3 regions of the Kocuria sp. CPCC 205297 genome follow, and region 1 is predicted to be linked to each of the others. Evidence: riboswitches for the same ligand, from Rfam matches in the RefSeq annotation. Region 1 holds a riboswitch; each other region holds the start of a gene.
What was found. A riboswitch is a leader RNA that binds a small molecule or an ion and turns the genes downstream of it on or off. The one in region 1 is predicted to bind S-adenosylmethionine.

Region 1 (10,403 bases):
CGGATTGGCCACGGATTCGAGGAAGAACACGCGCGTGCCGGGGCGCAGGGCATCCTCCCACTGCTGCGGTTCGCGGGGATCCGCGAACGTGACCTCCAGGCCCGTGTCCGCGAGGGTGTCCGTGAGCAGGTCCACCGTCCCGCCGTAGATCCGCGAGGAGACGACGACGTGCGCGTCCTTCGCGGGCCCGGTCAGCGTGAGCAAAGCGAGGCTCACCGCGGCTTGTCCCGACGACGTCGCGACCGCGCATTCCCCTCCCTCCAGCCGCGCGACCTCGGCCTCGAGCGCCGCGACGTTCGGATTACCCGTGCGGGCGTACGTGAAACCGCTCGCGCGCTGGGCGAAGACCTCGCGGGCGTCGGCCAGGGTCTCGAACGCGTACGCGGCACTGTGGTGGATGGGCCGGACGATGGGTGTGCCCAGCGGTGCGGGGGTGGCTGCGGTCATGGTCTTCTTCCTTCCTCGGCGCACCCGGTGGCCGCGCGGCGGCGGCCACCGGGTGGACGTTCCCTTACGGGTGAATCAGCGCTGCGCCGGAGTATCCGCGGCAGGGGTCGACGACGCGGCGACAGTGACGCTCCCGGACACGGTCGTCGCGTCGTTCGGGTCCACGTTCGCCGGTGCACCTGCGGGCGCGCCGGCCGTCCGAGCGGCGTCGTCGGCGGAGAGTTCCGCGCGCACGGTGACCGCCGCGGCGACCAGCCGGTCCAGTGCGGCCTCGGTCTCGGGCCAGCCGCGGGTCTTCAACCCGCAGTCGGGGTTAACCCACACGCGCTCGGCGCCGATCTCGTGCGCCGCGTGGCGGATGCGCCCCGCGACCTCCTCGAACGTGGGGACCCGGGGCGAGTGGATGTCCCACACGCCGGGACCCACGTCCCGAGGGAAGTCGGATGCCGCGAGCCCGGTCACGATGCCCGAACCGGAGCGGGACGCCTCGAGCGTGGTGACGTCCGCGTCCAGGGCGTCGATCGCGTCCAGGACGGTCTCGAACTCCGAATAGCACAGGTGGGTGTGGATCTGGGTGTCCGTGGCCGCCCCGCCCGTGGCCAGGCGGAACGCCCCCACGGACCATTCGAGGTACGCCGGGCGCTCGGCCGCCCGCAGGGGCAGCAGCTCGCGCAGCGCGGGCTCGTCCACCTGGATCACGGGCGTTCCCGCGCGCTCGAGATCCGCGATCTCGTCCCGCAGGGCGAGTGCGACCTGGTCGGCGACCTCGGCGGCCGGAGCGTCGTCGCGCACGAAGGACCACGCGAGGATCGTGACCGGCCCGGTCAACATGCCCTTGACGGGGCGCTCGGTCAGGGACGCGGCGTACGAGGTCCAGTCCACCGTGATGGGCGCGGGGCGCGAGACGTCCCCGAACAGGATCGACGGGCGCGTGCAGCGCGATCCGTAGGACTGCACCCAGCCGTGCTGCGTGGTCACGAAACCGTCCAGGCCCTCCGCGAAGTACTGCACCATGTCGTTGCGCTCGGGTTCGCCGTGCACCAGGACGTCGAGCCCCAGTTCCTCCTGGACGCGCACCGTGTGGGCGATCTCCGCGCGGATCGCGTCCGTGTACTCGGCCTCCGTGATCCGCCCCGCGCGGTGGTCCGCCCGGGTCTTGCGGATCTGCGGCGTCTGCGGGAAGGATCCGATGGTCGTGGTGGGCAGCACGGGCAAGCGCAGACGGTCGCGCTGGGCAGCGCGGCGCTGTTCGGCGTCCGCGCGCTGGCGGTCCGCGTCCTGCACCGCGGCGGTGCGCTCGCGGATCTCGGCCTTGTGAGTTGCCGGGTGCTCGGCGCGGGCCGCGCGGATCGTGGCGTCCTCGTCCAGGGTGTCCCGGATGGCATCCCAGCCGTGCTCGACGCCGCGCGCGAGCCCGACCACCTCGGTCACCTTCTGGTCAGCGAACGCGACCCAGCTGGTGACGTCCGGATCCAGCGCGGTCTCGCGGGCGACGTCGTGCGGGACGTGCAGCAGCGGCGTCGCGGTGCCCACGGCCACCGGCCCGCGGGCCGCGGCGCGCAGCCGGTCCAGGGTCTCGACGGCGCGCGCGAGGTCGGTGCGCCACACGGTGCGCCCGCCCACGACGCCGCCCACGACGGGGCGTTCGCCCCATGCCTCGAGTGCCTCCTTGCCGGGGACGTCCCCGCGGTCGAGGTCGATGGCCAGGGCGTCGACGTTCGTGTGGGCCAGGGCGAGCTGGGCGTCCTCGCCGGCATCGCCGTAGCCCACCGTCACGAGGATCGCGGGGCGCTGTTGCTCGTTCGAGAGTTGGGTGTAGGCGCTCTCGAGGGCGGCCACGAGTTCGGTGCGTTCCACACTCCACCCGTCCGCGGCGAGGGCCGGCTCGTCGAGTTGCACCCATTCGACGCCGGCCTCGGCCAGGGCTCGCAGGATCGCGGCGTATTCGGCCACGACGTCGTCGAGGCGCTGCAGGGGGTGACTCGCGACGGCATCGGTGGTCTCGGGGCGTGAGAGCAAGAGCAGGCTCACGGGACCCACGAGGACCGGGCGGGTGGTGATCCCGGTGGTCCCGAGGGTGGTCCGGTAGCGGGACACGAGGCTCTCGGGGTTCGCACGCAACGAGGTGTCCGGGCCGATCTCGGGTACGTAGTAGTGGTAGTTGGTGTCGAACCACTTGGTCATCTCGAGCGGCTCCAACCGATCGGTGCCGCGGGACAACGCCGTGATCAGCTCGATCCCGCGGGGCGTGTCCGGGGCTGCGGGCTCGTAGCCGTCCGCGATGAACCGCGTGGGAACCGCGCCCAGCGCCAGGGACGTGTCCAGGACGTGGTCCACCGCGAACCCCTCGGACGGCACAGCGTGATCCGCGGTGAGGCCGAGTTCGGACAATCGCGTGGCGGTGCGCTCACGCAACCGGGCGAGGGTGTCCAGCACCGTGGTGGCGGGGTGCTGTTGCGGGTCCTTCCAATAGGACTCGAGTGCGCGCTTGAGCTCGCGGTCGGGGCCGATGCGGGGGTAGCCCAGGATCGTGGCGGCGGGGAACGGGACGGGCTGGGTGCTCATGGGAACTCCTCGGAGCTGGTGTGGGGTATGGCGGTTAGGGGGTGTGATGAGCCGCGGCAACGGGTGTGCTCCGGCGCGGCGGGGTAAGGGGAACGTCAGCGTGGGTGGTGCCGCTACGAACGGTTTTCGGCCTGCCCGGATGTGGCGGTCGAAGCCAACACGATCGGTTCACGGGTCGGTCGGGGCTGGTGCGGCGGTCAGGCCGCGGGGCTGCGGCCTCGGTATTCGCGTGCGGCATCCCGGACCCGCAGGTGCTCCAGGATGGTCAGCGCCGCCTCGGGGCGGTTGAACGTGTACAGGTGGAAACCGGCGCAGCCCAGATCCATGAGGTCGTCGATCAGGGACAGGGTGGCCGCGACCCCTCGGTGGCGCAGTTCCTCAGGAGTGTCGGCGCGCAGGAACCGGGTGAGGCGTTCCGGGACCCGGACCCCGGTGATCTCGGTCATGCGCTGCAACCGTTGCGGGTTGCTCAGCGGCATGAGCCCGGCGACCACGGGGATGTGGATGCCCTCCGAGCGCGCGCGTTCCAGGAACGTGGCGTAGTCCTCGGGTTCGTAGAGCACCTGCGTGATCGCGTAGTCCGCGCCGGCCTCCTGCTTGTCCCACAGGGACGCGAGATCCGCCTCGAAGTCGCGGCCTCGCGCGGGGGACGGGTAGCACGCCACCGACACGGACAGCGGTCGCTGACCCGGGCGGAACCCGGTGCCGAAGCGACGTCGTTCGACGTCCCGGATCAGCTCCACCAGTTGGGAGGCCCGGCCCAGGCCACCCGCGGGGGTCCGCCATTCCCCGGTACCCAGGGGCGGGTCGCCGCGCAGCGCGAGGAGGTCGCGAACGCCGTCGTCCAGCAACTGGTCCACGGCGCGCTCGAGACCCGCGCGGTCCGTGCCACCGCACGTGAAGTGCGCCATGACCGGGGTCTTGGTCGTGCGGCGCAGGTGGCGCAGCGCCTCGCGGGAGACGCCGTGATGGCCGGCGTGACCGTGGGTGACGGAGAAGAAATCCGGCCCGGCCTGGGCCATGGCGTCGATGTTGCGCCACACGGTGTCCGGGTCCGCGGTGGGCCGCGGCGGGAACACTTCGAACGAGACGAGCGTGGAGCGGCGCGGGCGCCGGACCAGCCAGGACGTCCCCGTGGGCGGGCCAGTCACGGGCGCGGGTTCTGACGCTGCGAGGGGTGCGGGCATATAAAAAATCCTCCGGCCTTAGGACGCCGGAGGACGAGCTCCGAGCGCCGTACTTGCCGACCACGCGGTTGCGCGGCGGCCGGATCCTCATCTGGGGCACCCCACTACAGCTGGAGGGTTGCCGCCCGGCTAGCCAGAGCTTCGCGCCGGGACTCATGATCCTTTGTTACGAGTAAGCGTAGCACAGCCCCGCGACGCGGCCCACGAACGATGACGGAACCGCCGGCCTCCCGCCGCGCTCGTCTTCCCAAGCGGGCGGATTGGACCGCACGGGGGCACCTGGGCCCTGCCGTGGTCATCCTGCCCCACGACGTGCAGGACATGAAGATGCCCGAGTTGGGAGCCGAGAACTGGGTCTTGCGCTCGATAGCCGTCGCGCCGTCGACCGCGGAAGCCTCGGAGCAGGACAGTGTGACGCCGTCGCCCTCCGTCACCGCCACGCCCACCGCGAGCGAGGCGGCGGTGACGGCCGGGGCACTCACCCAGACGTTCACGACCCCGGGCGGGACCACGAGTTTCCGATACCCGACGAACTGGACCGTGGCTCCGTCCGCGACCTCCACCCCCGAGTACCGTACGAGGGACGTCCGGGTTGCCCGCCACGAGAAGGTCCTGATGCTGTCGCTGCGGCCCGACGCCGGCATCGCGAGCCCCGCGATCCCCACGCACGAGACCACGCTGGGGACTTTCCCCGGGGCGCGCGACGCACATGGCACTCCGTTGCGGATCGCCGCCGGCCCGTTGTCGGGGCAGGCCCCGGGTGTGAACATGGCGGTCATCTACGGCATCACGCCCGCCGCGGACGACGCCGTCCCCCTTGCGCAGCGCGACCGCCAACCCCGGTCGTCACGACCCCCGGGACCTGCCGGGATCGACGTCGTCCACGCAGGAACCCTGAGTTCGGGCCGCCGTGCATCCGGCGGCTCGCCGGTGCACCCGCGTGACGAAAGCGCGGCGAAAAGCAGGGACGCCCACCCGGTCAACCGATCGGTTGGGCGCGCCTTGGCGTGTCATCAGCGACTCAGCACGGGTGCCAGACCTTGCCTCCCGGTTCGTAGCACCGGGGGCCGGTGTAACCGGGATAGCCGCCATCACTCTCGGGAGCCGGGGGCACGTGGGGTGCCGCCGGCAGCTGCGGGGCAGCAGGTACCCGGGGCGCGGCCGGTAGCTGAGGTGCCGCGGGCTGCGCGGGGGCGGGGTCGTAGTTGTAGCTTGGTTGCGGAGCGGGATTGGGTTGGGGTGCCGGATCGCCCACGGCGACCTCGTCCTCCACGACCGCGGGAGGCGCCTCGAGCGTCGGCGTGGGAGTGGGTGTGGAGGACGGGGTGGGACTCGGCGTCGCGCTCGGGCTCGCGGTGCTCGAAGTTGTGGTGCCGGGGGATGCGGATTCCCCCGGCGGTGCGCAGTCCTGCTTCGGGTCGAAGAAACCGACCTGCATGGCCTGGGCCACGTTGTACGCGCTGTCCATCTCTCGCCGGTACGTGCTGTTGGCGCCCACGGTCATGGGCGTTGCCAGGCCCGCCTTGACGAGTGCCTGGTTGACGTTCAACCCGTCGTCGTCGCGGGTCACTCGGGCGAGGGTGCGCCCGTAGCGGTCCGTGCGTTCCACGTCGTAGTCCAGGTGGATCGTGGTTCCCTTGGGCAGGAGGTCGTCAAGCTTGGCCGTGGCCTCGTCCGCGAGGCACTCGCCGGGCTGACCGTCCCGCGCGACCTCCGGGGTATTGATGTTCAGCAGCCGCACCCGCGCGGACTTCCCCGCGATCGTGGCGTCCAGGGTGTCCCCGTCCACCACGCGTTCCACCGTGGCCACCGAGTCGTCCGGGGTGGGCGCGGACTCTGCGGCGCCGCCGCACGCGGTCAGGGCGAACAAGCTCGCCAGGACGACGGTGCTCGCACGGGCCCTCGGACCGGCGGCCCACCGGCGGCGGGCAGGATGGTGAATGGTCTCGGCAGGCATCGCGGTCCCGGGTCTCGGAGGAAGCACCCGGCATCATGTCGGTGCATTTGCAACGACGTTATTGTGCCAGAGGGTGTTCACCCTGCAGGGATCGGCGATCCGTGTCGCGTCACGTGATGCCTAGTGGAGTAAAAGCACCTGGGGGTGCCTCAAAACTGCTTTAGCTCAGTAAAAGCAGAGGGGGGGGGTGAGGCGGAGCTAGGTGTCGGGCGGGGGATGCGTTCGGGGCAGCGGGTGGGCGCGGGGTGGTGCGCTGTGCGGCATGGTGTAGACAAGACGCATGGCCACCATCGATGAGCTTCCCGGTGAGATCGTCGCGGACCTGCGTGTGAGCGATGCCCGTCCCCTGAGCGGCGGGGACACCGCCCACGCATACTGGCTCGAGACCCCGGACGGGCCCCTGTTCGCCAAGACCATGCCGGGTGCCCCGGCGGGCGTGTTGGCGTTGGAGGCGGCGGGACTCGAGGAGCTGCGCGCCGTCGCCCCCGCCGAGGTGCGGGTGCCCAGGGTGCATCACGTGGGCGATGAGGCCCTGGTGCTCGAGTGGATCGACGAGGGTCCCGGACGGCAGGACCGTGCCACGGAACGCAGCATGGGGGCCGGTCTCGCGGCCATCCACCGCGCGCGAGCCCCGCACGTCGGGTGGCTCTCGGCGGAGCTGCCGGAACGCATCGGCTCGTTCCCGGTGGATCTCACGCCCACGGACGACTGGGCCGACTTCCTGTTGCACCGCCGCATCGAGCCGTTACTGCGCGCGGCGATCGACGCGGGACACCTGGACCTCGCGGCGTCGGACCTGCTGGCGCGCGTGGCGCCGCGAGCGGACGAACTCGCGGGCCCTCCCGAGCCACCGAGCCTGCTGCACGGTGACCTGTGGGCAGGCAACCGCGTGGTCGATCGCAACGGGACGAACTGGCTCATCGATCCGTCCTCGTTCTACGGACACCGCGAGTACGACCTGGCCATGATGCAGCTCTTCGGCGGTTTCGGGCGGGAATGCTTCGCGGCGTACGACGACGTCTACCCCCTCGCGGACGGCTGGCACGACCGGGTGCCGTGGTACCAGTTGCCGCCGCTGCTGGTGCATGCGATCAGGTTCGACGGTGGTTACGGCGGGGCGGTCCTGCGGGCCCTGCGCAGTCTGATGTGACACTACGGGGCGCGTCCATCACCCGCTGAGGACAGGGCGTTCTCGGCCGATGACCGCGACAAGGCGGGTGCGGACAACGTTTTCCACCCGCGTGACATGGGTGGACACGTCCCCCGCACGTGCAGCATGATGTTTACTAGATTGTCTAGTTATCCACAACGCGAGGAACGCGATGGAGAGCAGTGCAACGTGGTACGGGCCGGTGAGCCCGCAGTCGCGTGCGCTGCGCCGGGTGGTCGTGCTCAACGCGGAGATCGCGTACGAGATCCGCCGCATCTTGGGGCTCAAGGGAACCGATTACGCGGCCATGGCCATGCTCATAGTCCATTCCATGGGGCCCACGGAGCTGGCTCACGCGCTGCACATCACGACGGCCTCCGCGACCGCGGTGGTGGACCGACTGGTGCGCGCGGGTCATGTGGTCCGGGAGCCCGTGGAGGGGGATCGACGCCGGATGACTGTGCGCGCGGTGACCTCGTCCAGGGAGCGGACCCGGGAGCACGTCGTGCCGGTAATCGGGATGGTCGAGGACGAGCTCGACGCCCTGGACGAGCCCGGGCGTGAGGCCGTCCTCCGGTTCCTGAGAGGTACCGAGTCCCGTCTGGAGGAGTACTTGGAAGACTTGCGTGGGCGCGCGGACCAGGCGTCCCAGGACGATCCCGGGGCGGGTGGGTCATGACCGAACGCGTACGCACCGCCCGGTCCCGTGAATCCCACCGAGCGGCTCCCGGGATCCCGTCCGTTACCGATCCTGGGGCCTCCCCGAGTGTCGCCCCCGCCGACGACGCCGCCTGGCGCCGTTTCCGCACCGCCGTGGGGGAAGAGCTGGACGCGTTCTTCGCGGCCCCCGCGAATCGAGTTCCCACGAGCCCGGGTTTCGGGGTGCTGTGGGAGCGGGTGCGCGAGCACATGGTGGGCGGCAAGCTCATCCGACCGCGACTGACGTGGATCGCGTGGTCTTCCTTCGCCGGGGGCGCGGGGGATGGATCGAGCGCGCCTGACCCGCTCGTCGCGCCGGACGCCGGGGATGCCGCGGAGACGCCGGGTGTGCGCGATGCGGCCGGAGACGGGAACCACACGGCGGGCGACCGAAAGACAGAGGTGCCGGACCCCGAGTGCGTGCGCCTGGCGGCGTCGTTCGAGATGCTGCACGCGGCCCTACTGGTCCACGACGACGTGGTGGACCGCGACTGGCTGCGCCGGGGCATGCCCACGGTGGGAGAGCTGTTCCGCCGTGACGCGGCCCGCGCCGGCGCACCCGAGCACGAAGCGGAACACGCGGGGGCCTCGGCGGCGATCCTCGCGGGGGACCTGTTGTTGGCGGGGGCACTGCGGCTCGCGACCACGTGCGCATCGGACCTCGCGCGGTGTCGCGCCGTGGCGGACGTGGTGTTCGACGCCGTGACCGCCTCCGCGGCCGGGGAGCTGGATGACGTGCTGTTGTCCCTGCATCGCTTCGGCGCCGAGCACCCCGGGGTGCAGGACATCCTGGACATGGAGCGGCTCAAGACCGCCACGTATTCGTTCGAGGCCCCGCTGCGGGCCGGCGCACTGCTCGCGGGTGCTCCCGCGGACGTCGCGGAGCGGCTGGCCCAGGCCGGCGCCATGCTGGGCGTGGGGTACCAGGTGGTGGACGACGTCCTGGGGACGTTCGGTGACCCGGGACTGACCGGCAAATCGGTGGACGCGGATCTACGTTCGGGCAAGGCCACCGTGCTCACCGCCCACGGGATGGGGGTACCCACGGTCCGCCGGGTCCTCAAGGACCTGGCGGCGGAACGCACCACGGTGCATCACGCGCGGGAAGCGCTCACGGCCTCCGGCGCCAAGGACGTGGCCGTGGAACTGGCCACGGATCTCGTGGACCGCGCCCGGACCACCCTGGACGAACTGCCCCTGCCCGCGGCGCAGCGCGATCAGCTCGTCGCGCTGTGCCACCACGTCCTGAACAGACACTCGTAGTGAGGACCCCCATGCCGGATTCGGACGCGCCGCCCCTCGTGTCGCTTCGCCTGTACACCGCCACGGCCCTCGCGGCCTCCGGGTCGGTCATCGGCCGGTACTCCACATCCTTCTCGCTGGCGTGCCGCACCCTGCCGCCCGCCGTGCGCCGGGACATCGCGGGGATCTACGCGCTCGTGCGCGTCGCGGACGAGGTCGTGGACGGCACCGCGGGCGCCGCGGGTCTCGAAGCCGCCCGCGTGCGCACCGCCCTGGACGGGTACGAGGCGGCCGTGAACTCGGCCCTGGCCACGGGATTCGCCACGGACCTGGTGATCCACGGCTTCGCGGACGTCGCCCGCCGTCACGGTTTCGGGCGGGAGCTGACCGAACCGTTCTTCGCGTCCATGCGCGCCGACCTGGACGTGGCCGAGCACGACGGCGCGTCGCTCGAGTCGTACATCTACGGTTCCGCGGAGGTCGTGGGACTCATGTGCCTCGAGGTGTTCATGGACATGCCCGGCACACGGGCGGACACCCCTGAGCAGCGGGCCATGCTGCGGGCCACGGCCCGGCGGCTGGGAGCGGCCTTCCAGAAGGTGAATTTCCTGCGTGACCTCGGGGCGGACCACGACCAGCTCGGTCGCACGTACTTCCCGGGCGCGGACCCCGCCCACCTGGACGAGACCCAGAAGACGCAGCTGCTCGCGGACCTCAATGCGGATCTCGACGCCGCGATGCCCGGGATCCTGGCCCTGGACCGGCGCGCTCGCCGGGCGGTCCTGATTGCGCACGGACTGTTCACGGAACTGTCCCGGCGGATCGAACGCGTCCCCGCGCGGGAACTGACCAGACAACGCATCAGCGTGCCCACCGCGGTGAAACTGCGGATCGCGGCGCGCTCCCTCTCGGATTCGGTGGTGACACGATGACACGGACGGTGGTGATCGGCGGCGGTTTCGCGGGCCTGGCCACGGCGGGGCTGCTCGCCCAGGACGGGCACCGCGTGACCCTTCTGGAACAACAGGACATCCTGGGTGGGCGCTCCGGGCGTTGGTCCGCGGAGGGCTTCTCGTTCGACACCGGCCCCAGTTGGTACCTCATGCCGGAGGTCATCGACCGGTGGTTCCGGCTCATGGGCTCCAGCGCCGCAGCA
Region 2 (10,403 bases), on a different contig from region 1:
CGTGTTCGGCCCGGCTGCCCGTGTACCTGTTGTTGATCTCCATGGTGGTCCCGGCGGACGCCAGCTGGGGTCCCGTGGGTCTGCAGGGCGCCGCGCTGTTCGGCATGTACCTCCTGGGTGGTCTGGCGTCCCTGGTGGTGGCCCGGATCTTCAAGGCCACGGTGCTGCGGCGCGGAGCCCTCCCGTTCTACCTGGAGATGCCCCCGTACCGCGTCCCCACCCTGCGCGGTCTGTTGCGCGCGGTGTGGACGCCGGTGAACATGTTCATCCGCAAGGTGGGCACCATCATCCTGGTGGTTACGGCGGTGCTGTGGGTCCTGATGAGCTTCCCGGCCCGCGAGGCGGGGACCGCTCACATGGACGAGGCCCAGGCACAGTCGTACGTCATGGAGAACTCGTGGGCCGGCAGCGCGGGCAAGGCCGTGGAGCCCGTCTTCGAGCCACTCGGGTTCGACTGGCGCGTGGACATCGGCCTGATCGGCTCGTTCGCGGCGCGTGAGGTGTTCGTCTCGACCATGGGTCAGGTGGCCGCCGCGGAGGATCCGGAGGATCCCGGGGTAGCCCTGCAATCCATGACCTACACGCACGGTCCGCGCGAGGGTGAGCGGGTGTTCACCGCACCGACGGTCGTGGCGCTTTTGCTGTTCTTCGCGTTCGCCATGCAGTGCGTGTCCACACTGGCCACGATGCGCCGTGAGACCAACTCGTGGAAGTGGCCCGCCGTGGCCATCCTGTACATGTTCGTGCTGGCGTACTCCGCGGCGTGGCTCGGCCACACAGTGACGGCGTGGGTGGTGGGGTCGTGAGCATCATGACCGAGCCCGTACTCATGCACCCGGAGGCCACCTCGGATCCGCGGGTGTTGCGGTGGGTGCTCACCGGGCGCAGCGATTCCCTGGCTCACGCGACGGCGGAGCCGGACGGCCCGCTGCAGCGTCTTGTGGTTCACGGAACCTTGCGGCGCGCGACTGGCGGGACCGGGTGGATCGACACCGAGTTGGGCGCGGGGCGCGAATGGCGCAACATCGCGGCCGAGGTGCGCGACGCCGTCGGCGAATGTGCCGCCCACGCCGCGCCGCACATGGTAAGCGATGCCGACCTGCGGGAACTCGCCCAGGAAGTGCTCGAACGGGAGATCGCACCGTTGGCCGGGGCGCACGGTGGCCGGATCGAGATCGTGGGCGTGGAGGGCCACACGGTCACGGTGAGTCTGGAGGGCGCGTGCCACGGTTGCCCCGCCGCGAAGGTCACGCTACAGAACAGGTTCCAGCGTTCTCTGGCCCGCAGGATCCCGGATGCCACGGTGGTCGAGGACTCACGCTCGGCGGCCCGCACCACCGTGCGTCCCGCCGGGCCGCTGCGGCTGCCCTTCCCCCGGTGGCGCAAGGGCTGACCCGCCCGTTCGCGGTTCGGCCCCGGTTGGTGGGGCCCGCGGTGAAAGCGGTGAACTTCCCGCCCGTGGGGTCGCCGACTGCTGGTGAGCTCGCTGGCTTCGGGGCGGAACTCAGCCGTACTTCTCTGGGTCCTTCCGGCGCAGGTTCTCCCGCGCCACCGCGGTGAGGTTCTCGAGTGGCAGCCCCGCCGGGCAGACCTCCGTGCAATCGCCCAGAAGGGAGCACGGGCCGAACTCGTGCTCGGCGGCGTCGAGCACCTTGCTCGAGCGCTCGTCGCGTTCCTCGGGCGTCTTGGCGAGCGGCGGCAGTTCCTTGAGCAGCGTGCCCACGTAGAGCTGGCCCGAGCCGTTGGGGCACGCGGCCACGCACGCGCCGCAACTGATGCACCCAGCGGTGTTCAATGCCTTCATCGCGACCGGGAACTTGGCCTCCTTGGCCACGCGCCGCAGGGCCTTCTTGTCCACGGACAGGTCCTTCTTGACCGGGAACGCTCCCGCGCGCAGGGGCTCGATGAAGATCTCGTCCCCGTCCCGGTAGGCCCTGAGCGACTGAGTGCACGAGGCCCGGTTCTTCTCCGGCCCGTGGGCCACGCCGTCCACGGTCACGCCGCACTTGCCGCAGATGCCCTCGCGACAGCCGTCGTCGAAGCTCACCGGCTCTGCACCCTGGCGCTCGAGCGTCTCGTTGACGGCATCGAGCAATTCGAGCACGCTCATCTCTTCGCGGGCCTGCACGGGGTGGACGGTCTCGAAGCCACCGGGCTCGTCCTCGCCCGCCTGGCGCCACACGTGAACGGTCAACAGCATCAGCGCACCACCTTGGTCAGTACGGCCACGGGAATGCTCACGTTCCCCAGGGCGACGCCGCCGCCCACGGCCTTAGCGATCGTGTCCACCTGTCGTACCCGTCGCGCGGTTCCGGTCACCCCGGTGTCCATCGCGGCGGTCCGCAAGCCGTGGATCATGTGTCCGGCGAGCGCGGCCATCGAGGCCGTATAGAACACCGCCACGGACGGCCGGGACAGGCTCGCCACCAGGTTGCCGAACGCGTCACCGTGGGTGTGATCCACGGACGCGGCCGGACGGGCACCCGCCGTCAGGTCCAGCACGTGGTACACCGTGAACAGTCCGAGCACCGCGCCCGTGGAGCGCATCGAGCGGGCGATGATCCGGGGGACGGAGCGGCGTCGGCCCCGGGGGCGCTGACGTGGCGCGTGGCTATCTGAGCGGCTGGCCAGGAAAGCGCCGTTGAACGCCGCTTTCCGGTACCGTTGCGTCCCGCTCGGGGGAGGCGCGAGGGGGAAGCCACCCCGCAGCACCTTCTGCGCGGCGGCGCCCACCCGCCACGTGATGGGCCGGAGCGCATCCGCCACCGCGCGGCCCTCGGCGCTCATGGCCCGCAGCGTGAGCTCGGTTCCGGCCAACACATGGGTCGCAGCACTTCCGATCAACCCGATACGCACCACCCACAGCACGGAGTTGCGGGGCAGCACCGGCGCGCCCACCGTGCGAATGAACTCGGCGTACTCGTTGTAGTGGTCCCGGCCTAGGTAGACCTGCATGTTCCCGGCCATGTGCCCCACAGTGAACACGCTCAACACGGTGCCAGAGGCGGCCATGGCGAGCTTGAGGTCGGAGCTGTGGGTGTCCCCGAACATACGCTGCCAGGCATCGCCGGCCACGGCAGCAATCCCGGCAGTGACGGACGCGTCCGCGGGGGCGGTGGCCGTGCGGGTAGTGCCGGTGACGGGTCGCTCGGTCGAGGGCTGCGCGGCGGAATTCATCACTGAGCCATCTTAGAAGTTCCTTCGGGGCATAACAGTTCGCGGGGTCACACGCGGTCATGCCCGCAGATCAGGAAGAAGCCTGGGTGGTGGTCATCCGCAGTTGGTGGCGTGGGTTCCCCGGTCGGCTCCTTCGTGCGGATGTTCACCTCCCGATAAGTGACTCACGTGTGCCGTGCGGGCGCTTCCGCGCCGGCCGGGACCGCCACAGATGGATCAGCAGCGCGGCACCCCAGACCAGGAACAGTGGATCCCACAACCATGCGTGACCGATCATGGCTAGTCGCTCGTATCCGGTGGCCGGGCGGATGAGCCCGATGAGCACGGCATTGCTGATCACCGTGTTGGTCCCGCCGTAGACCACCAGGACCACGGCACCCACCCAACTTATGGCCCGCCAGAACCGCCGCCAGGGCACCCTGCCATAGGCTTCCGCCACTGGGATGACGGCTGCCATGAGCTTGAAAAGCGAAACCATGCCCAGCCCCAGCCCGACGGCCAGGGGTGCCTCGTAGGACAGCCGTACCGTCCACTGCCCCACGGTGTCCAGCAACCAGTGCCCGCCCAAAGCCCAGTAGAGGCTGAATCCGGCATGCACGACCCCGGCCGCACACGCCAACCAGACCCAGCCGCGACCGCCGTGGGATCGGGGCAACAAGCTCATGTGGTCAAGCTAAGCACGCCCTGCCAAGACCTCCGCGATCGCGTTTAGCGCTTCCTCGTTCTGCAGCGAGGAACGGTCGCCCAGCTGCTCGCCCTCGTAGAGCTGGGTCAGCAGGCGGCGCGTGATCTTCCCCGAACGGGTCTTGGGCAGATCCGGAACCACGATGACCTCGCGCGGTTTGGCGATCGGGCCGATCTCCCGGGCCACGTGCGCGCGCAGCTCCTCGCGGACCTCGTCCGCGGACAGCGATTGCGCATCCGCCGTGAGCACCACGCACGCCAAAATAGCGTGGCCCGTTACCGCGTCGCGGATCGGGGTGGCCCCGGCCTCCACTACGTGGGGGTGGGTCACCAGGGCGGATTCGATCTCGATCGTCGACAACCGGTGCCCGCTCACGTTGATCACGTCGTCCACCCGCCCCAGGATGTAGAGGTCGCCCTCGTCATCGGTGCGTGCGCCGTCGCCGGCCCGGAACCAACCGCGCTCGCCGTAGGCCGCCCAGTAGGAAGACAGGTAGCGCTGCGGATCGCCCCATACCGTGCGGGCCATGGACGGGCCGATCTTGTCGATCACGGCGTAACCCTGCAGGTTGGGGCCCACTTCCTCACCGGCCTCGTCCAGTACCCGCACAGATACGCCGGGGACCGCACGCGTAGCGCAACCGGGCTTGGGAGAGGTGTGCGCTGCAGCCTCGTCGAACGTGCCGGGACGGGCGAACTGCGGATCGTGCGGGCGCGGGGACGCGACGCACGAGCCCGTCTCGGACTGCCACCACGTGTCCACGAAGGGCACCTCGTCGCGGCCTACCTGGGCGCGCAACCAGCGCCACGCCTCCGGGTTGATGGACTCGCCCACGGAGCCGAGCAACCGGATCGAGGAGAGGTTGTAGACCGGGGGCAGCCCCTTGGGGAACGCGCCCATGAGCGAGCGGATCAGGGTGGGTGCCGTGTAGTAGTTGGTCACGCCGTAGCGCTCGATGATCTCAAAGTGGCGACCGTAATCCGGGGTGTTGGGCGTGCCCTCGTAGATCACCTGGGACACGCCGTTGACCAGCGGGCCGTAGATCTCGTAGGTGTGCGCGGTGACCCACGCGAGGTCCGCGGTGCACCAGTGCACGGTGGAGTCCACCTTGGCGGGGTCGTTCACGGCGGACAGCTCCTCCGGGCGCAGCACCCCGGACGCGTCGGGCACGTCCGGGAGCAGGTCGAACAGCAGGGCGTGGGTGTATGCCGTCTGCACCATGTATCCGCCCATCGTGTGGACCAGGCCCTTGGGCCTCCCCGTGGTGCCGGACGTGTAGATGATGAACAGGGGCGTCTCCGCGTCGAACGCCTCGGGCTCGTGGACGTCCGAGACGCCCGCGGTGAGCTCGTGCCACCACACGTCACGCCCGGGGGTCCACGGCACGAGTTCCTCGTCCTTGGAATGCAGGCCCCGGGTGCCGCGCGGCAGATCGGTGCGCCCGGGCCGGGACGTGCGGCGCACCACGATCACGTGCTCGATGCTGTTCTCACCGCTGCAGGCCTCGTCCGCATTGGTCTTCACGGGGACGACGGCGCCGCGCCGGTTCTGCCCGTCCGTGGTCACCAGGACCTTGGCTCCGGTGTCCTCGACTCGGAACTTGAGGGCTTCTGCGGAGAACCCGCCGAACACGAGCGAGTGGATCGCCCCGATGCGCGCGCACGCGAGCGTGATGATCACGGTCTCCGGGATGACCGGGAGGTAGATGACCACGCGGTCGCCCTTCTCCACGCCCAGTTCGAGCAGGGCGTTGGCGGCCCTGGACACCTCACGCTGCAGGTCCGCGTAGGTATAGACCAGGCGGTCCCCGGGTTCACCCTCGAAGTACAGGGCCACGTGCTGACCACGCCCGGCTGCCACATGGCGGTCCACGCAGTTGTACGAGACGTTGAGTTTCCCGCCTTCGAACCACGCGATCTCGGGCACGGTGTAAGTGGGGTTGCCGTCGTGGTCCTCACCCGTGCGCTGCGGCTTCTCGAACCGGTGAGCCGTGTGCCACGGCTGCGCCCAGTCCAGCCGCCCGGCCTGCTCGACCCAGAACTGCACCCGGGCGTCGTCGGAGATCAACGCCGGGTTCGGTGTGGGGTGAGCGGGGTCTGAGTACGAGTGCGTACCGGTCACGAGTCCTCCTGTGATGTCGATCCGAACGGTCGGTGTCTGTAACGGCCGGGCCCCCGGTCGAACGACCGGGCCGCGGTGGAACGGCGGGCGCCGGCGGGAACCGGGCGGGTTGTCACCTGGTTCCGGCCACGCTCCAGCGCTGCTGCGTCCACCGCTCGAAGATGCCGAGCAGGGCGTCCGTGAGCTTGCCCAGCACGGCCAGCAACACGATCGCGAGCAGCAACCGGTCCGTGCGGCCGTTGTTCTGCGAATCGGTGAGCAGGAATCCCAGGCCCATGGAGGAGCCCAATAGTTCCGCGGCCACCAGGAACAACCACGCCTGGGCCAGGGCCAGGCGCAGCCCGGAGATCACGGAGGGCAGCACCGCGGGCAACTGCACGGTGGTGAAGAGCTTGACCCCGCGCAGCCCGAAGGACCGTGCGGCTTCGATCAGGTGCCGGTCCACGTGGCGCAGCGCGGCGGACACCGTGGTGTACACCGGGAAGAAGGCGCCGATCGCCACCAGGGTCACCTTGGAGTTCTCCCCGATCCCGATCCACAGCAACAGCAGCGGTACCCACGCGAGGGACGGCACGGCGCGCAGCGCGCCGATCGTGGGCGAGCCGATGGCCCGCGCCCACGGGGAGAGCCCCAGCAACGCGCCGAGCAACAGCCCGAGCCCACTGCCGATCAGGAAGCCCACGATCACGCGCTGCGTGGAGATCCCCACGTGCAACCACAGGTCACCGCTGCGCAGCAGCTCCCATCCCGCGGCGAGCACCGCGGACGGGCGCGGCAACTGCACGGGGGAGAAGGTCCCGTTCGTGGAGAGGGTGTGCCACGCGAGCACCAGCAGCACGGGCAGGACGATCCCGATCAGCCCCAGGGCCCAAGGATTGCGCAGCGCGCTGGGACGCGTGCGGGAATCCGCCGCGGCAGGGGTGTCTGATGGGGGTGCGACGTCGCCGGGTGCCACCGCGCCCGTCTCGTGGCGTCCGTTGTCGTCGGACAGTGTGGCCACCGCAGTGACGCCAGCTGCTTCGGAGGACGCGCCGTCCGAGGACCGCGGTGCGGCGGAGGAGGTGTCGTGAGTGCTCATGAGGACTGCTTCCCTTCGATCACCTGGGCCACGGCGGCCGCATCGGCGTGTTGTGCGTAGTGCTGCTCCACGATGTTCGCGAGCGCCTCGTCCACGTCCTGCTGCGAGGAGACGTCCCCGGATTCCACCAGGATGGGCCCGACCCGCTCGAGCACCGCGAGCTGTTCGGGGCCCGGAACGGGGTCGATGTCCAGGTGGGTGCGCTGCCAGACCCGCCGGGCGGTGTCGCGATCGATGCTCGCGCCTTCCGCGAGGGTCGCGATCCCCTCCTCCGGGTGCTGCAGCGCCCACTGCCGCGCGTAGGCGTACGTGTTCACCACGTCCTGCGCACCCGTGGGATTCAGCTGCAGGAACACCTCCCTCGCGTTGAGGAACCCGTACGTGTTGAACTCCAACTGCCGGTGGAACAGCACGTCCCCCGCCTTCTCCGCGGCGGCCATCACGGGGTCCAGTCCGGACCATGCGGCCACCTGACCGGTGTCCAGCGCGGTGCGCCCGTCCGCGTGCTGCAGGTTCACCACGGTGACGTCCTGTGCGCTCATGCCCGCCGCGCCGAGGGACTGCAGGAGGAAGAAGTACGGATCCGTGCCCTTCGTCGCGGCCACGGACGTGCCCGCGAGGTCCGCCACGGTGCGCACGGGGGAGTCCGGGGTGCGCACGAGCGCGGACCACTCGGGCTGTGAGAACAGGTCGATCGTCCTGATCGGCGAGCGGTTGGCACGTGCGAGCAGTGCGGCGGAACCTGCCGTGGAGCCCACGTCCACGACCCCGGCGCGTAGCGACTCGTTGGCCTTGTTGGAACCGGCCGAGTACACCCACGTCACGGTCTGGCCGTGGGCGCCGGCGACCTTCTCGAGCCAGCCCTTGGCCTTGATGATCAGGGACAGCGGGTTGTAGGTCGCGTAGTCCAGGTAGATCTCGTGCGCGGAACCGCCGGCCACACCGCGGCCCGGACCTTCGCCCTCCATGACGCATCCGCTCAGGGGCAGCGCCAGCGCGGACAGGCCGAGTGCCTGCAGTGCGCGGCGTCGGGACAACTGCGCCATGCGCTCAGCGCTCCACGCCGAGCAGGGCCAACAGGTGGGCGCGCAGTGCGGTGATCTCACTGTCCTCGCGGGAGCGCGGGCGGGCCAGCTCGGGGGAGATGATCTCGGCGATGGTCGCGGGGCCCGTGGCCGTTTCCCGCGCGAGCACCACCACGTGATCGGAGAGCACCAGGGCTTCCTCGACGTCGTGGGTGACCATGAGCACGGTCGTGGGATCGGCGCGGTGCACGTCCAGCAGCAGATCCTGCATCCTGATCCGGGACAGGGCGTCCAGGGCCCCGAAGGGCTCGTCCAACAGCAGGACCCGCGGGTTCCGTGCCAGGGCCCGGGCGAGGGATGCGCGCTGTGCCATGCCCCCGGAGATCTCCGAGGGACGGTGATTCGCGTGGTGGGACAGGCCGACGAGCTCCAACAGCTGCGCCACCCGCCGCTTCCCCTCCTGGGCGGGAGTCCCGTGGGGCAGACCCAGTGCCACGTTGCGCGCCACGCTGCGCCACGGCAGCAACCGCGGTTCCTGGAAGCCGACGGCGCAGCGCGGGTCGATCTCGCGCACCACCGAGTCGTCGATCCGGACTTCGCCCTCGCTCGCCGTGCCGAGCCCGGCCACGGCGCGTAGCAGGGTGGACTTGCCGCACCCCGAGGGGCCCAGGACGGAGACGATCTCGCCCGGACGCACCGTGAAGGTCACGTCCCTCAGGACCTCGTGGACATGCGCTCCGTGGTGTGCGGGGAAGGACTTGCCGACCCGGTCGAAGGTGACCGCCGCGGCGTCGACGGCAGATTCCGGGCGCGTGAGGACATGGCTCAATTCATCAACTCCATCGTTCCTGGCATTAGCACCTTGCCCGCGTGGGGCTGGTTGCTGCGACGTCAACGAGCCAGGTCTCTCAGCCGCTCCGGATGGGAACCCCACCATTGAACGGGCCGGGAGCCCGCGGGTGCAAATCGTGTGACGCGCCGGGGCGTCGTCGTGACGTGCCGTAACCCCAGGTGTTTCCGAGGACCGGGGATCCCCGTTAGGATCGATGTCACAACGATCACGAGTGCCGACGTTCAGCCCTGGCTTGTCGGACGGCAACCCTCTCCCGTAGCGGGGTGCCCCAGGTGAGGATCGGGCCGCATGACACACCGCATGCGGCAAGTACGGCGCCACACAAGCGCGCTGGACCCGCAAGGTAGGCCGCCGTAGGTGGTGCACGGGGCGCGGGTCGTGTTCCTGCTGAGGGGCTGACCGAGATGAGCAAACGGATTTCCGTCAACGCGTTCGACATGACCTGCGTGGATCACCAGAGCTTCGGGTTGTGGCGCCACCCGCGGTCCCGGGCCACCGAGTACAACACCATCGAGTACTGGACGGAGCTGGCCAAGCTGCTGGAGCGGGGCAAGTTCGACGCACTGTTCCTCGCGGACGTGGTGGGCATCTACGACATCTACAAGAACTCCGCGGCTCCGGCCGTGCGTGACGGGGCCCAGGTCCCGGTCAACGACCCGTTCATGCAGGTCTCGGCCATGGCCGCCGTGACCGAGCACCTGGGCTTCGGCGTGACGAGCGCGGTGACCTACGAGCAGCCCTACACCCTGGCCCGCAAGTACGCCACACTGGATCACCTCACCAAGGGCCGCGTGGGATTCAACGTGGTGACCTCCTACCTTCCGTCCGCTGCGGAGAACCAGGGCCTGCCGCGCCAGATCGAGCACGATACGCGTTACGAGATCGCGGAGGAGTTCCTGGACGTGTGCTACAAGCTCTGGGAGGGCTCGTGGGAGGAGGACGCCGTGGTTCAGAACCGTGAGACGGGTGTCTACGCGGATCCCACCAAGGTCCATCCCATCCGGCACAGCGGGGAGCACTTCACGGTTCCCGGAGCGGGGCTCACGGCACCGTCCCCGCAGCGCACACCGCTGATCTTCCAGGCCGGCGCGTCCTCGCGCGGGCAGGCGTTCGCGGGTAAGCATGCGGAAGCCGTGTTCATCGGCGGGTTGCGCCCGGACCTCACACGTTTCGTGACTGACAAGATCCGCGACCGGGCTCAGGCCGAGGGCCGCAGCCGTGACGACGTCAAGATCTACGCGATGCTCTCCGTGGTCGTCGCGGACACGGACGAGCAGGCCCAGGAGAAGTACCGCGATTACCTGCAATACGTGGACCTGGAGGCCTCCCAGGCGATCATCGGTGGGTGGTCCGGCGTGGACCTGTCCCAGTTCGACGAGGACGAGGCCCTGAACTACATCAAGACCGACTCCATCCAGTCCTTCCTGACCCCGTTCACGCTGCAGTCCAAGGACAAGCAGTGGA
Region 3 (10,403 bases), on a different contig from region 1:
GGCGTTCCCGGTGCGCTCGCACGTGCTCTACGAGGGCCTGCGGTTGCCCCTGGGCGTGGCCTCCGCGGGACTCGCGATCCTCGGTCACCTACCCCCGGACCAATTGGAGACCGCCCTCGCGGACACCCGGGAGGAGCGGACGCGCCTCGGTCCACAGCACGACGACGCTCACGTCCGCCGCCTCGTCGCCCAGGTCCGGGAGGACGGCTGGTCCCTGAACCCCGGACGTATTGTGGAGGGCTCGTGGGGCATGGCGGCCGCGGTGTTCGACGCGACCGGCCAACCCCGCTACGCACTCTCCCTGACGGGGATCGAACCCCGGTTCACCGCGGAACGCAGACCCCGTCTCGGGGCGGCTTTGCTGGACCAGGCCCACAAGCTCTCCACGGCGCTGCGCGCGGGGGCCACGACCGTGTGAACCGGACGCAGCGGCGTCGTCCCGTACCGTCAGACCCCGCGTCCTTGCACCCCGGAACATCTGTGCCCCGATATCGCATGCGTTGTGCGACTGCGGGTGTTTTTTCGGGACGCAGATGTTCGGGGCCTTGGCCGGAGAGGGGCCGTGGAACGCGGGCCATTGCCTCGACACCGAACGGCAGCGAGGGTGGACGCGGCGACGTCGCCCCGCGCTCAGGACGCCGTCCAGCCACCGTCCATCGCGTAGGACGCACCCGTGACCATGCCCGCGGACGGGCCGGCCAGGAACGCGACGAGCTCGCCAACCTCCTCGGGTTCCACGAGGCGCTTGATCGCGGACTCGGTGAGCATGATCTTCTCGATCACCTGGTCCTCGGGGATCCTGTGGGTCGCGGCCTGGTCCTTGATCTGCTTGTCCACGAGCGGGGTGTGCACGTAACTGGGGTTGACGCAGTTGCTGGTCACACCGTGCTCAGCGCCCTCCAGGGCCACGGTCTTGGACAGCCCTTCGAGCCCATGCTTGGCCGTGACGTACGCGGATTTGTACGCGGACGCGCGCAGACCGTGGATGGAGGAGACGTTGATGATCCGGCCCCATCCGCGCTCGTACATGTGCGGCAGTGCGGCACGGATCAGCAGGAACGGAGCCTCGAGCATGAGCGTGAGGATGCGGTGGAAGTCCGCGGGGTCGAAGTCCTGCACGGGTGCCACCTTTTGGATCCCCGCGTTGTTGACCAGGATGTCCACGTCCAGGCTCAGTTCGGTGAGCGCGGCGGTGTCCGAGAGGTCCAGACCCAGGCTTCCCCGCCCACCTCGGAGGCCGTCGTCTGAGCGGCTTTTTCATTGATGTCCGCGACGACCACATGGGCGCCGCGGTCCGCGAACGCCTGCACGGCGGCGCGGCCGATCCCGCTGGCCCCACCGGTGACCAGGGCCTTCTTCCCCCCGAGTGATTGCTCCATGACAGCCTCTTTGCGCGTGGACGGTTCTCCTACCGCGTCACGCTACGCCCCGGGGGCCGCCGGGTCACGATCCGGAACGGACCACCCCGGACCAGCTACGAGTCACGGCCCGCACCGGGGGCCGCCCGGTCACGGAAGCCCCGGTGACCCGAGCCCGAGGGGCCGGGCAGGAGGAACCCGGGGAGCGGCGTCGTCGTCCGACACGCCACAACTGGCGTCCACTCCTCGCGATGCTGTTGGATGGAGCAGTACCCATCCAGAGCGGCCGAGAGATCTGGCTCGTGGAAGCCGCAGCAACCGGGGTGACACCGGTGCTAACGCCAGGACCGATGGAAAGGAACAGCACAGCCATGCCCTTGAACACCGATCGCATCCAGACCACCCACGTGGGCTCCCTGCCTCGCACGCCCGAGCTGCTGAAGGCCAACAACCGTTTCCAGGCGGGCGAGATCGACCTCTCCCAGCTGGGCGAGGCGCTCGACGAAGGCGTCGCAGAGATCGTGCGCACCCAGCGCGAGATCGGCATCGACATCGTCAACGACGGCGAGTACGGCCACACCACGTCCGGCGCCGTGGACTACGGGGCCTGGTGGAACTACTCGTTCCACCGACTGGGCGGGCTGACCCCCACAGACGAGGACCGGTGGAACGAGGGCGAGAAGCACCGTTCCAGCCCGGGACACATCGTGCTCACGAGCTTCCCCGACCGCCGCGACCGGGAGCGCTTCCGGGATGCCTATGAGGACCCCACAGCGGGCGTGCTCGTGCACCGCAACACGGTCTCCCAGCCCAAGATCACGGGCCCGCTGACCTACACGGGTCAGGAGGCGGTGGCCGGAGACATCCGCCGCGTGAAGGACGCGATGGCTCTGAACGGTGCCACGCAGGGCTTCGTCGCGGCACTGTCCCCCGGCTCCTGCGCGCGCGTGAAGAACGAGTACTACGCCACGGACGAGGAACTGGTCTACGCGTGCGCGGACGTGATGCGCGAGGAGTACAAGGCCATCGTAGACGCCGGACTGACCGTGCAGATCGACGACCCCTCGATCGCCGAGTCCTGGGACCAGATCAACCCCGAGCCCACCGTGGAGGACTACCTGGCCTTCACCCAGCTGCGCGTGGACGCGCTGAACTACGCACTGCGCGACCTCCCCGAGGAGCAGATCCGCTTCCACCTGTGCTGGGGTTCGTGGCACGGCCCGCACACCACGGACCTCGAGTTCAAGTACCTCGTGGACCTCATGCTCACCATCCGCGCGCAGGGCTACAGCTTCGAGGCGTCCAGCCCGCGCCACGGCCACGAGTGGAAGGTCTGGAAGGACCACCAGCTGCCCGAGGGCAAGGTGGTCTACCCCGGTTTCGTCTCGCACTCGACCAACGTGGTGGAGCACCCCGAGCTCGTGGCGGACCGGATCGAGCAGTACGCGTCCGTGGTGGGCAAGGAGAACGTGATCGCCTCCACGGACTGCGGTCTGGGCGGGCGGTTGCACCCGCAGATCGCGCTGGCCAAGCTCGAGTCCCTCGTGGAGGGTGCGCGGATCGCGTCCGAGCGCCTGTTCTGATCAGGCCGCGCGGCTGGTCCTGCAGCTTTTAGTCCCACCGCGTCGCTGACCGTTCCGGTTCCCCGATCTTCCCGGACGACGCCGCCCGCCCCCTTCCGCTGCACCCGCACCTTCCACGGTGCGGCACGGCGGGAGGGGGCGTTGCCGTGTCATGAACGCGTCACAACGGCCGACATGCTGCCCGCCCGGGTGAACGGCCCGGGAAAAATATACGATTTAATACACGAAACGTGTGGTGCGCTTCACATTCTTTCGTACACTTATTTCGAGACCAATCGGTCGGTTATTCCCCTGATCCACTCCGCCACTGGCACCCCACGGACCCCGCGTCCGCCGATCCTGGAGACCCACATGGCATCCACCACCTCAGCGCCCGCTCAGCTGGCGCACACCATGACCCGAGAAGAACGCAAGGTCCTTGCGGGCACCCTCGTGGGCACCACCATCGAGTGGTACGACTTCTTCATCTATGCGCAGGCGGCCGCCTTCATCCTGGCCACCCACTTCTTCAACCCGGCGGGCGAGCAGAACGCCACGCTGGGACAGGTCGTCGCCTGGGCGTCCCTGGGCATCAGCTTCCTCTTCCGTCCCCTGGGTGCGATCGTGGCCGGTCACATCGGTGACAAGTACGGGCGCAAGATCACCCTGGTCATGACCCTCTTCGGGATGGGCGCGGCCACCACGCTGATCGGCCTGCTGCCCACGTACGAGCAGATCGGTATCGCGGCCCCCATCATCCTGCTGGTCCTGCGTATCCTGCAGGGCTTCTCCGCCGGTGGTGAGTGGGGTGGTGCGGCCCTGATGTCCGTGGAGCACGCGCCCGCGAACAAGCGCGGCTTCTTCGGCGCCTATCCCCAGATCGGTGTGCCCCTGGGCGTGCTGATGGCCACCCTGTTCATGTTCGGTCTGAGCACCATCCTGACCCCCGAGCAGTTCGAGGCCTGGGGCTGGCGCGTTCCGTTCCTGTTCTCCATCGTGCTGATCTTCGTGGGTTGGCTGATCCGCCGCTCCGTGGACGAGTCCCCCGTGTTCCTGGAGATGCGCCAGCGCGCCAAGGAATCCTCCGCTCCCCTGGGCCAGCTGTTCCGGACCAACTCCCCGCAGGTCATCCTGGCCGCGCTGATCTTCGCCGCGAACAACGCCGCGGGCTACCTGGTCATCGCGTTCTTCGCGTCCTACGGCACCAAGGCCCTGGGGATGTCCCGCCCCGAGACGCTGATCGCCACGCTCGTGGGCGGCGTCGGGTGGCTCATCTTCACGATGTTCGGCGGGTGGATCTCGGACAAGATCGGGCGCAAGCTCACGTTCCAGATCGGCTACGGCATCATCATCCTGTGGGCCATCCCCATGTGGTGGATGCTCAACACGGCGTCCCTGCCCCTGTTCGCGGCCGCGATCCTCATCCTGACGATCGGTCTGGGTCCGTCCTACGGTCCGCAGTCCGCCATGTACGCCGAGATGTTCCCGGCCCGCGTCCGCTACTCCGGTGTCTCGATCGGTTACGCCCTGGGGTCGATCATTGGTGGCGCGTTCGCCCCCATGATCGCCCAGCTGCTGCTCAACCGCACCGGCGCCGCGTGGACCATCGGCCTGTACATCTCCCTGATCTCGCTCGTGTCCTTCATCGCGGTCTCCTTCGTCAAGAAGTCGGACCAGGGCAAGGACCTGCACGTCGCGGAGGTGCACCAGGAGTACGTCCGGGCGCACCCGGACGAGATCGTTCCCCCGGTGGCCGGCGAGCCCGAGACCACCGCTCCGGCGCGCATCCGCCGCCACTGATCCCCGACATACGAACCAACCGTCCCGGCCTCTGATTCGTCGGAGGTCACGACGGCGCACGGCGGGCCCCGCAGCCATACGGTTGCCGGGCCCGTCGCGCTCTTCCCCGCGTAACCGTCATCGATTGACGTGGCTCACATGATTGGGGAACCTTTACCGTGAACGATCGGTCGGTTATTGCCCCACTTAGGAGTTGCCATGTCCTCGATGCCCCAAGCCTTCCTCGTCGGAGGGGCGCGAACCCCCGTGGGTCGTTACGGCGGTGCCCTGTCCTCGGTGCGCCCGGACGACATAGCCGCACTGTGCATCCGTTCCGTCGTGGAGGACGCCGGCATCGATCCCGCGCTCGTGGACGAGGTGATCCTGGGCAACGCCAACGGCGCCGGTGAGGAGAACCGCAACGTGGCCCGGATGGCGTGGCTGCTCAACGGGTACCCGGACACGGTCCCCGGGATTACGGTCAACCGGCTGTGCGCGTCGGGGATGTCCGCGATCACGATCGCGTCCCAGATGATCAAGTCCGGGGCCGCGGACATCGTGGTGGCCGGCGGTGTGGAATCCATGTCCCGCGCGCCGTGGGTCATGGAGAAGCCCCGTACGGCGTTCGCCAAGCCCGGGGAGGTCTTCGACACCTCGATCGGGTGGCGGTTCGTGAACCCCGCGTTCGTGGAGGGCCCGCTCTCGCGGGACGGCAAGGCCACCTACTCGATGCCCGAGACGGCCGAGGAGGTCGCCCGGGTGGACGGAATCTCCCGCGAGGACGCGGACGCCTTCGCCGCGCAGTCGCACGAAAAGGCCCTGGCCGCGATCCGCGCCGGTCATTTCGACGCCGAGATCGTGCCCGTGGAGGTCCACGGCCGCAAGGGTGCGGTCACGGTCGTGGACACGGACGAGGGCCCCCGCGAGGGCTCCACCCCGGAGGTGCTCGCCAAGCTGCGCCCCGTGGTCAAGGGCGGGTCCGTGGTCACGGCCGGTAACTCGTCCTCGCTCAACGACGGCGCGTCCGCCGTGATCGTGGCCAGCGAACGGGCCGTGACCAAGTACGGGCTCAACGCCCGAGGCCGCGTCGTGGACGGTGCTTCCGCCGGTCTCTCCCCCGAGATCATGGGCCTGGGCCCGGTGCCCGCATCCGAGAAGGTCCTGGAGCGCGCCGGTTGGAACGCGGGCGATCTGGGCTCCGTGGAGATCAACGAGGCATTCGCGACCCAGTCGCTCGCATCGATCCGCCGGCTCGGCCTGGACCCGGAGATCGTGAACCGGGACGGCGGGGCGATCGCCCTGGGCCACCCCCTGGGTTCCTCGGGCTCGCGCATCGTCATCACCCTGCTGGGCCGGATGCAGCGGGAGCAGACCGCCAAGGGGCTGGCCACCATGTGCATCGGCGTGGGCCAGGGTGCAGCACTGCTCGTGGAGCGGGTGTGATCCGGCCATGACGCAGCACGACACCCCCGAGTGGGCCGCGCAGTTCACGGCCCTGCGCATCACCGACACCCCGGACCGCATGCACGTGGCGCTGGACCGCCCCGCAGTGCGCAACGCCATCGACGAGGTCATGGTGGACGAGTTGCACGCTGTGTGCACCCGTCTGGAACACGATCCCCGGATCATGATCCTGAGCGGCACGCACGTGAACGGGAAGGGGATCTTCGCCTCCGGTGCGGACATCGCGCAACTGCGCGAGCGGCGTCGTGAGGACGCCCTGCGCGGCGTGAACTCGCAGTTGTTCGGCCGGATCGCCAAGCTACCCATGCCCGTGATCGCGGCCCTGGACGGCTACGCGCTGGGCGGGGGCGCGGAACTCGCGTGGGCCGCGGACTTCCGGATCGGCACGCCGCGGGTCACGGTGGGCCAACCCGAGACCGGCCTGGGCATCATCGCCGCCGCGGGGGCCCTGTGGCGACTGCGGGAACTGGCCGGTGAGTCACTCGCCAAGGACATCCTGCTGGCCGGTCGGACCCTCTCCGCGCAGGAGGCCCTGGAGGCCCACCTGATCACCGAGATCCACGAACCAGACGAGCTGCTGGCCGCGGCGGACGCCCTGGCCGATCGCATCGCCGCGCAGGACCCGCTGGCCGTGCGCGTGTCCAAGCGTGTGTTCGCCATGCCGCGCGAGGCGCACCCCCACGTGGACGAGCTCGCGCAGGCCATCCTGTTCGAGTCGCAGGCCAAATTCGACCGTATGCAAGCGTTCCTGGACCGCAAGAAGGAGCCCAAGACATGACCGAGAACACCACCGCAACCGTCCGGTCCCGCGTGGGAGTCCTGGGAGGCGGGCGCATGGGCGCGGGGATCGCCCACGCGTTCCTGATCTCCGGAGCGCGCGTGACCGTGGTGGAGGTGGACGGGCTCGCCGATGAGCTCCAGCGCCCCGAGCGGTTCTGCGGCATGCACTTCTTCAACCCCGTCCCGGCCTCCAAGCTCGTGGAGATCGTGATCGGGCGCAAGACCCGTCAGGAGCTGAAAGAGCTGACCCTGCAGTGGGTCGCGGGCATCGGCAAGACGCCGGCCACCGTGAACGACGCCCCCGCTTCGCCCAGCCCCAGCTCATGCGGGACATGGTGGAGCGCGGCGAACTGGGCCGTAAATCCGGCAAGGGGTTCTACGACTACTCCTGAGCGCGTGCACGGCAGTACTCGTGGCGGGTCGGATGCGCATCGGCTGTTCCGCGCGTCGAACCCCTTCTGACTTGGGGTTCGACGACGCCGCGGGGCTGTTCCCCACCCCCCGGCCCGGTCACCGCCCCTGCACGACAGAGGTCGCGATTTCGTCACGGCGTGTTGCGAAAGCAAACGTCTTGAGGAATCGTAGGGCGTGTTCGTCATCGAAAAACTTCGTAGAGGTGATGGAGATGCAGAGCACCAGGACCAAGACCCTGACCGCCGCGGTTCTCGCGGTCCCCCTGCTCGTGGGCTGCGGCCAGAATGGCCAGAGCGCGGCAGAGGCCACCACGCCCCAGGGGTCTCAGAGCGTGAGCACTCCGGCGCAGCAGACCCCGCACGGTTCCACGGCGGCCACCGACGGCGCCACCGCGGTGGCCCAGCCCAGTCCCGCCGACACGGCCACCGCTGCGAACACCGCGGGTGCGGGCAGCACCCCGGCCGCGTCAGCCACCGCTACGGCGCCGTCCCTGCCGGCCGTCGCGGACCCCTGCGCGGGGCCGTGCGACAAGACCGCAGCGATCCCGGTGCACCACCCCGTCTTCGGCGCCATGGAGATCGTGAGCTACGAACGTGTCGTGGAACCCGGCAGCGCCCCCGCGGGCAAGCAGGCCAGCTACGCCGTGTACCAGAACGGTCAGGCCGTGGGGTATGTGCCGCCCAGGGAGGGCACCACGGTGGTCTCCTTCGGCCCCGCTCCCGTGCTGGGAGCTCAGGAGTGGGATCTGCGCACCAACTCCACCGTGGACAAGCACGGCAACGTGTACCTGACGGACGGCCAGGGTGTGACCGTGCTGACCCCCACCGACAAGGGGTACGACTCCCACGACACCATGCCCGCCCAGCGGGGTACGTCCAACCACCCGTTCAACTGGGCCGATTTGGTGATCGACGCGACGGGTGAGCCCACGGTCATCCAGCACGTCACGAACGAGCAGGGCAATGACTCGGGCAAGCGGGTGAACTGGACCTGGAACGGCCAGGAGTTCGTGGCCCAGAAGTAGTCACGACACCCGGCCCCCACCGGAACGACGACGGCGAACCCCGCGGGTGCGGAAGTCGCCGTCGTATATCCGTCCAGCGGAGGCAGCGGGCTCAGCGCTCCACCAGGACCCCGTCCTCGTCCGCCCACAGGGTCCTGCCCGGGCGGAAGGTCACGCCGCCGAAGGTGACGATCACGTCCACTTCCCCGGAGTCGTTGGGTTCGGACTTGCGGGGATTCGTGCCCAGCGCCTTGATGCCGATGTCCAGGGTGCCCAGCTCCACGCGGTCCCGCACGGGGGCGTTGATGATCAGCCCGGCCCACCCGTTCTCCATGGCGGTGCGGGCCACGTTGTCCCCGAGCAGCGCGCGGTTCATGGATCCCTGCCCGTCCACCACGAGCACCGCGCCCTCACCGGGGGTGGCCACGAGCTTCTTGACGTCCACGTTGGACTCGAAGCAGCGCACCGTGCGGATGGGTCCGGTGAACCGGTGGACACCACCCACCGAGATGAACTGGGTGGTCACGGACTGCAGGTCCTCGCCGTGTTCGTCGTACAGGTCGGCGGTCGCGAAGCTCATGGGTCACCTTTCGTGCCTACGGATCGCCGACGACGCTCGGGGCCCGGGCACGCGGCGTCCGGACACGGACGGTCTGGGCGCGTAGGGGTGGCGCGGCGTCGTCGGCGGGAACGTGATGGAGGTTACGCGAGGTCGCCAGATGAGGCAACGGGGGCGTGTCGCTGCAGGAAGCGGTAGACCTCGGTCTCGTCCACCCCGGGGAACGCGCCGGCGGGCATGGCGGCGAGCATGTGGGACGCGGGGCGGGCGGAGGGCCAGGACTGGCCGTCCCACTGCTCGGCGAGCGCCGGGGCGGGCTGTTGGCAGCACGCGGGGTCGGGGCAGGTGGAGGTGTGGCGCACCGTGGTGGCGCGGCCCCGGAACCATTTGACGTGCTCGTACGGCACACCGAAAGAGATGGAGAATTCCCCGTTCTCGGATCCCTCCACGCGGGCCGAGCACCAGAACGTGCCGTGCGGGGTGTCGGTGTACTGGAAGTGGGACAGCAACCGGTTGGTCCCCGAGAACGCCTGCCGCGCGGAGAAGAACCGGCAGGCCCTCTGCCCCTCCACCGCGCCACTGTGGTCGGTGGGCAACTGCAACCCGTCGTTCTGCCAGGCCTTGTGGATGATCCCGGAGGAGTGCACCTTCTCGAAGTGGGTGGGGATGCCGAAGTGGTGGGTCATCAAGTTGGTCATCCGGTGTGCCGCGGTCTCGTGGGACACCGCGAACGCGTCCCGTAGGTCGTCCACGGACAACTCCCGCTGGGACTTGGCGCGCCCCAGCAGGTCCACCGCGGAGGCCTCCGGGATCATCAGGGCCGCCGCGAAGTAATTCGTCTCCACGCGCTGTTCCAGGAACTCGCCGTAGTCCGCCGGGCGGTGGTGTTCAAGCAAGTGATGCCCCACGGCCTGCAACAACACCGACCACGGCGAGCCCGCCCCGGCGGTGGCCGGCAGGTAGAACCGACGGTTGCGCAGGTCCGTGACCGAGCGCGTGGAGTGCGGCAGGTCCGGGACCTGGTGGATCTCGAATCCCACGTGCTCCACGAGCCGCGAAATGTGGTGCTCGGACAGCGGTCCGCCCGTGTGGCGGATCGCGGCGAGCAGGTCCGCGGCCATGGTCTCGATGCGTTCGAAATAGTTGTCGATCCCCCGCATGCGCGCTCGCAACTGGGTGTTGGCGCGCCGGGCCTCCTCCGGTGTGGCCGCCTGTTCCTCGAGCCGCTGGGCGAGTTGCTGCTGCAGGGCCGCGAGCGCCTCGAGGGTCTCGGTACTTGTGCCCGGCCCCACCCGCACCGTGGGCAACCCGAGGGACGCGTACATGGGTCCGCGCTGCACGCGCTCCACCTGGATCTCCAGTTCCATGCGGCGCGACGGCGCCTTGGTCCCCAGCAGTTGCTCCACGCTCATGTCCAGCGCGGCAGCGATGGCGGACAGCGCGCTGAGCTTGGGTTCGCGCTTGCCGTTCTCGATCAGCGACAG

Region 2: another riboswitch for S-adenosylmethionine. It lies ahead of RF650_RS12820 (LLM class flavin-dependent oxidoreductase); the one in region 1 lies ahead of RF650_RS10295 (methylenetetrahydrofolate reductase).
Region 3: another riboswitch for S-adenosylmethionine. It lies ahead of RF650_RS02870 (cobalamin-independent methionine synthase II family protein); the one in region 1 lies ahead of RF650_RS10295 (methylenetetrahydrofolate reductase).

The regions. Positions count from the first base shown of each region.
Region 1 is NZ_JAVKPY010000010.1:3,613-14,015, forward strand. It holds gene RF650_RS10285 (aminotransferase class I/II-fold pyridoxal phosphate-dependent enzyme) at 1-447, opposite strand, end outside; gene metE (5-methyltetrahydropteroyltriglutamate--homocysteine S-methyltransferase) at 523-3,012, opposite strand; gene RF650_RS10295 (methylenetetrahydrofolate reductase) at 3,210-4,199, opposite strand; SAM riboswitch class IV at 4,244-4,360, opposite strand; gene RF650_RS10300 (thermonuclease family protein) at 5,221-6,069, opposite strand; gene RF650_RS10305 (fructosamine kinase family protein) at 6,437-7,306, shown strand; gene RF650_RS10310 (MarR family winged helix-turn-helix transcriptional regulator) at 7,479-7,985, shown strand; gene RF650_RS10315 (polyprenyl synthetase family protein) at 7,982-9,268, shown strand; gene RF650_RS10320 (phytoene/squalene synthase family protein) at 9,280-10,179, shown strand; gene crtI (phytoene desaturase family protein) at 10,176-10,403, shown strand, end outside.
Region 2 is NZ_JAVKPY010000017.1:20,984-31,386, reverse strand. It holds gene RF650_RS12865 (ferrous iron transporter B) at 1-806, shown strand, start outside; gene RF650_RS12860 (NifU family protein) at 812-1,393, shown strand; gene RF650_RS12855 (succinate dehydrogenase/fumarate reductase iron-sulfur subunit) at 1,505-2,200, opposite strand; gene RF650_RS12850 (succinate dehydrogenase cytochrome b subunit) at 2,200-3,177, opposite strand; gene RF650_RS12845 (DUF3995 domain-containing protein) at 3,323-3,841, opposite strand; gene RF650_RS12840 (AMP-binding protein) at 3,851-5,983, opposite strand; gene RF650_RS12835 (ABC transporter permease) at 6,096-7,061, opposite strand; gene RF650_RS12830 (aliphatic sulfonate ABC transporter substrate-binding protein) at 7,058-8,107, opposite strand; gene RF650_RS12825 (ABC transporter ATP-binding protein) at 8,112-8,915, opposite strand; SAM riboswitch class I at 8,923-9,014, opposite strand; SAM riboswitch class IV at 9,143-9,257, shown strand; gene RF650_RS12820 (LLM class flavin-dependent oxidoreductase) at 9,335-10,403, shown strand, end outside.
Region 3 is NZ_JAVKPY010000002.1:269,633-280,035, reverse strand. It holds gene RF650_RS02880 (IclR family transcriptional regulator) at 1-418, shown strand, start outside; partial or broken gene RF650_RS02875 (3-hydroxybutyrate dehydrogenase) at 631-1,379, opposite strand; SAM riboswitch class I at 1,629-1,715, shown strand; gene RF650_RS02870 (cobalamin-independent methionine synthase II family protein) at 1,730-2,941, shown strand; gene RF650_RS02865 (MFS transporter) at 3,293-4,720, shown strand; gene RF650_RS02860 (acetyl-CoA C-acyltransferase) at 4,919-6,142, shown strand; gene RF650_RS02855 (enoyl-CoA hydratase/isomerase family protein) at 6,150-6,941, shown strand; partial or broken gene RF650_RS02850 (3-hydroxyacyl-CoA dehydrogenase NAD-binding domain-containing protein) at 6,938-7,335, shown strand; gene RF650_RS02845 (hypothetical protein) at 7,569-8,381, shown strand; gene rraA (ribonuclease E activity regulator RraA) at 8,473-8,940, opposite strand; gene RF650_RS02835 (XRE family transcriptional regulator) at 9,063-10,403, opposite strand, start outside.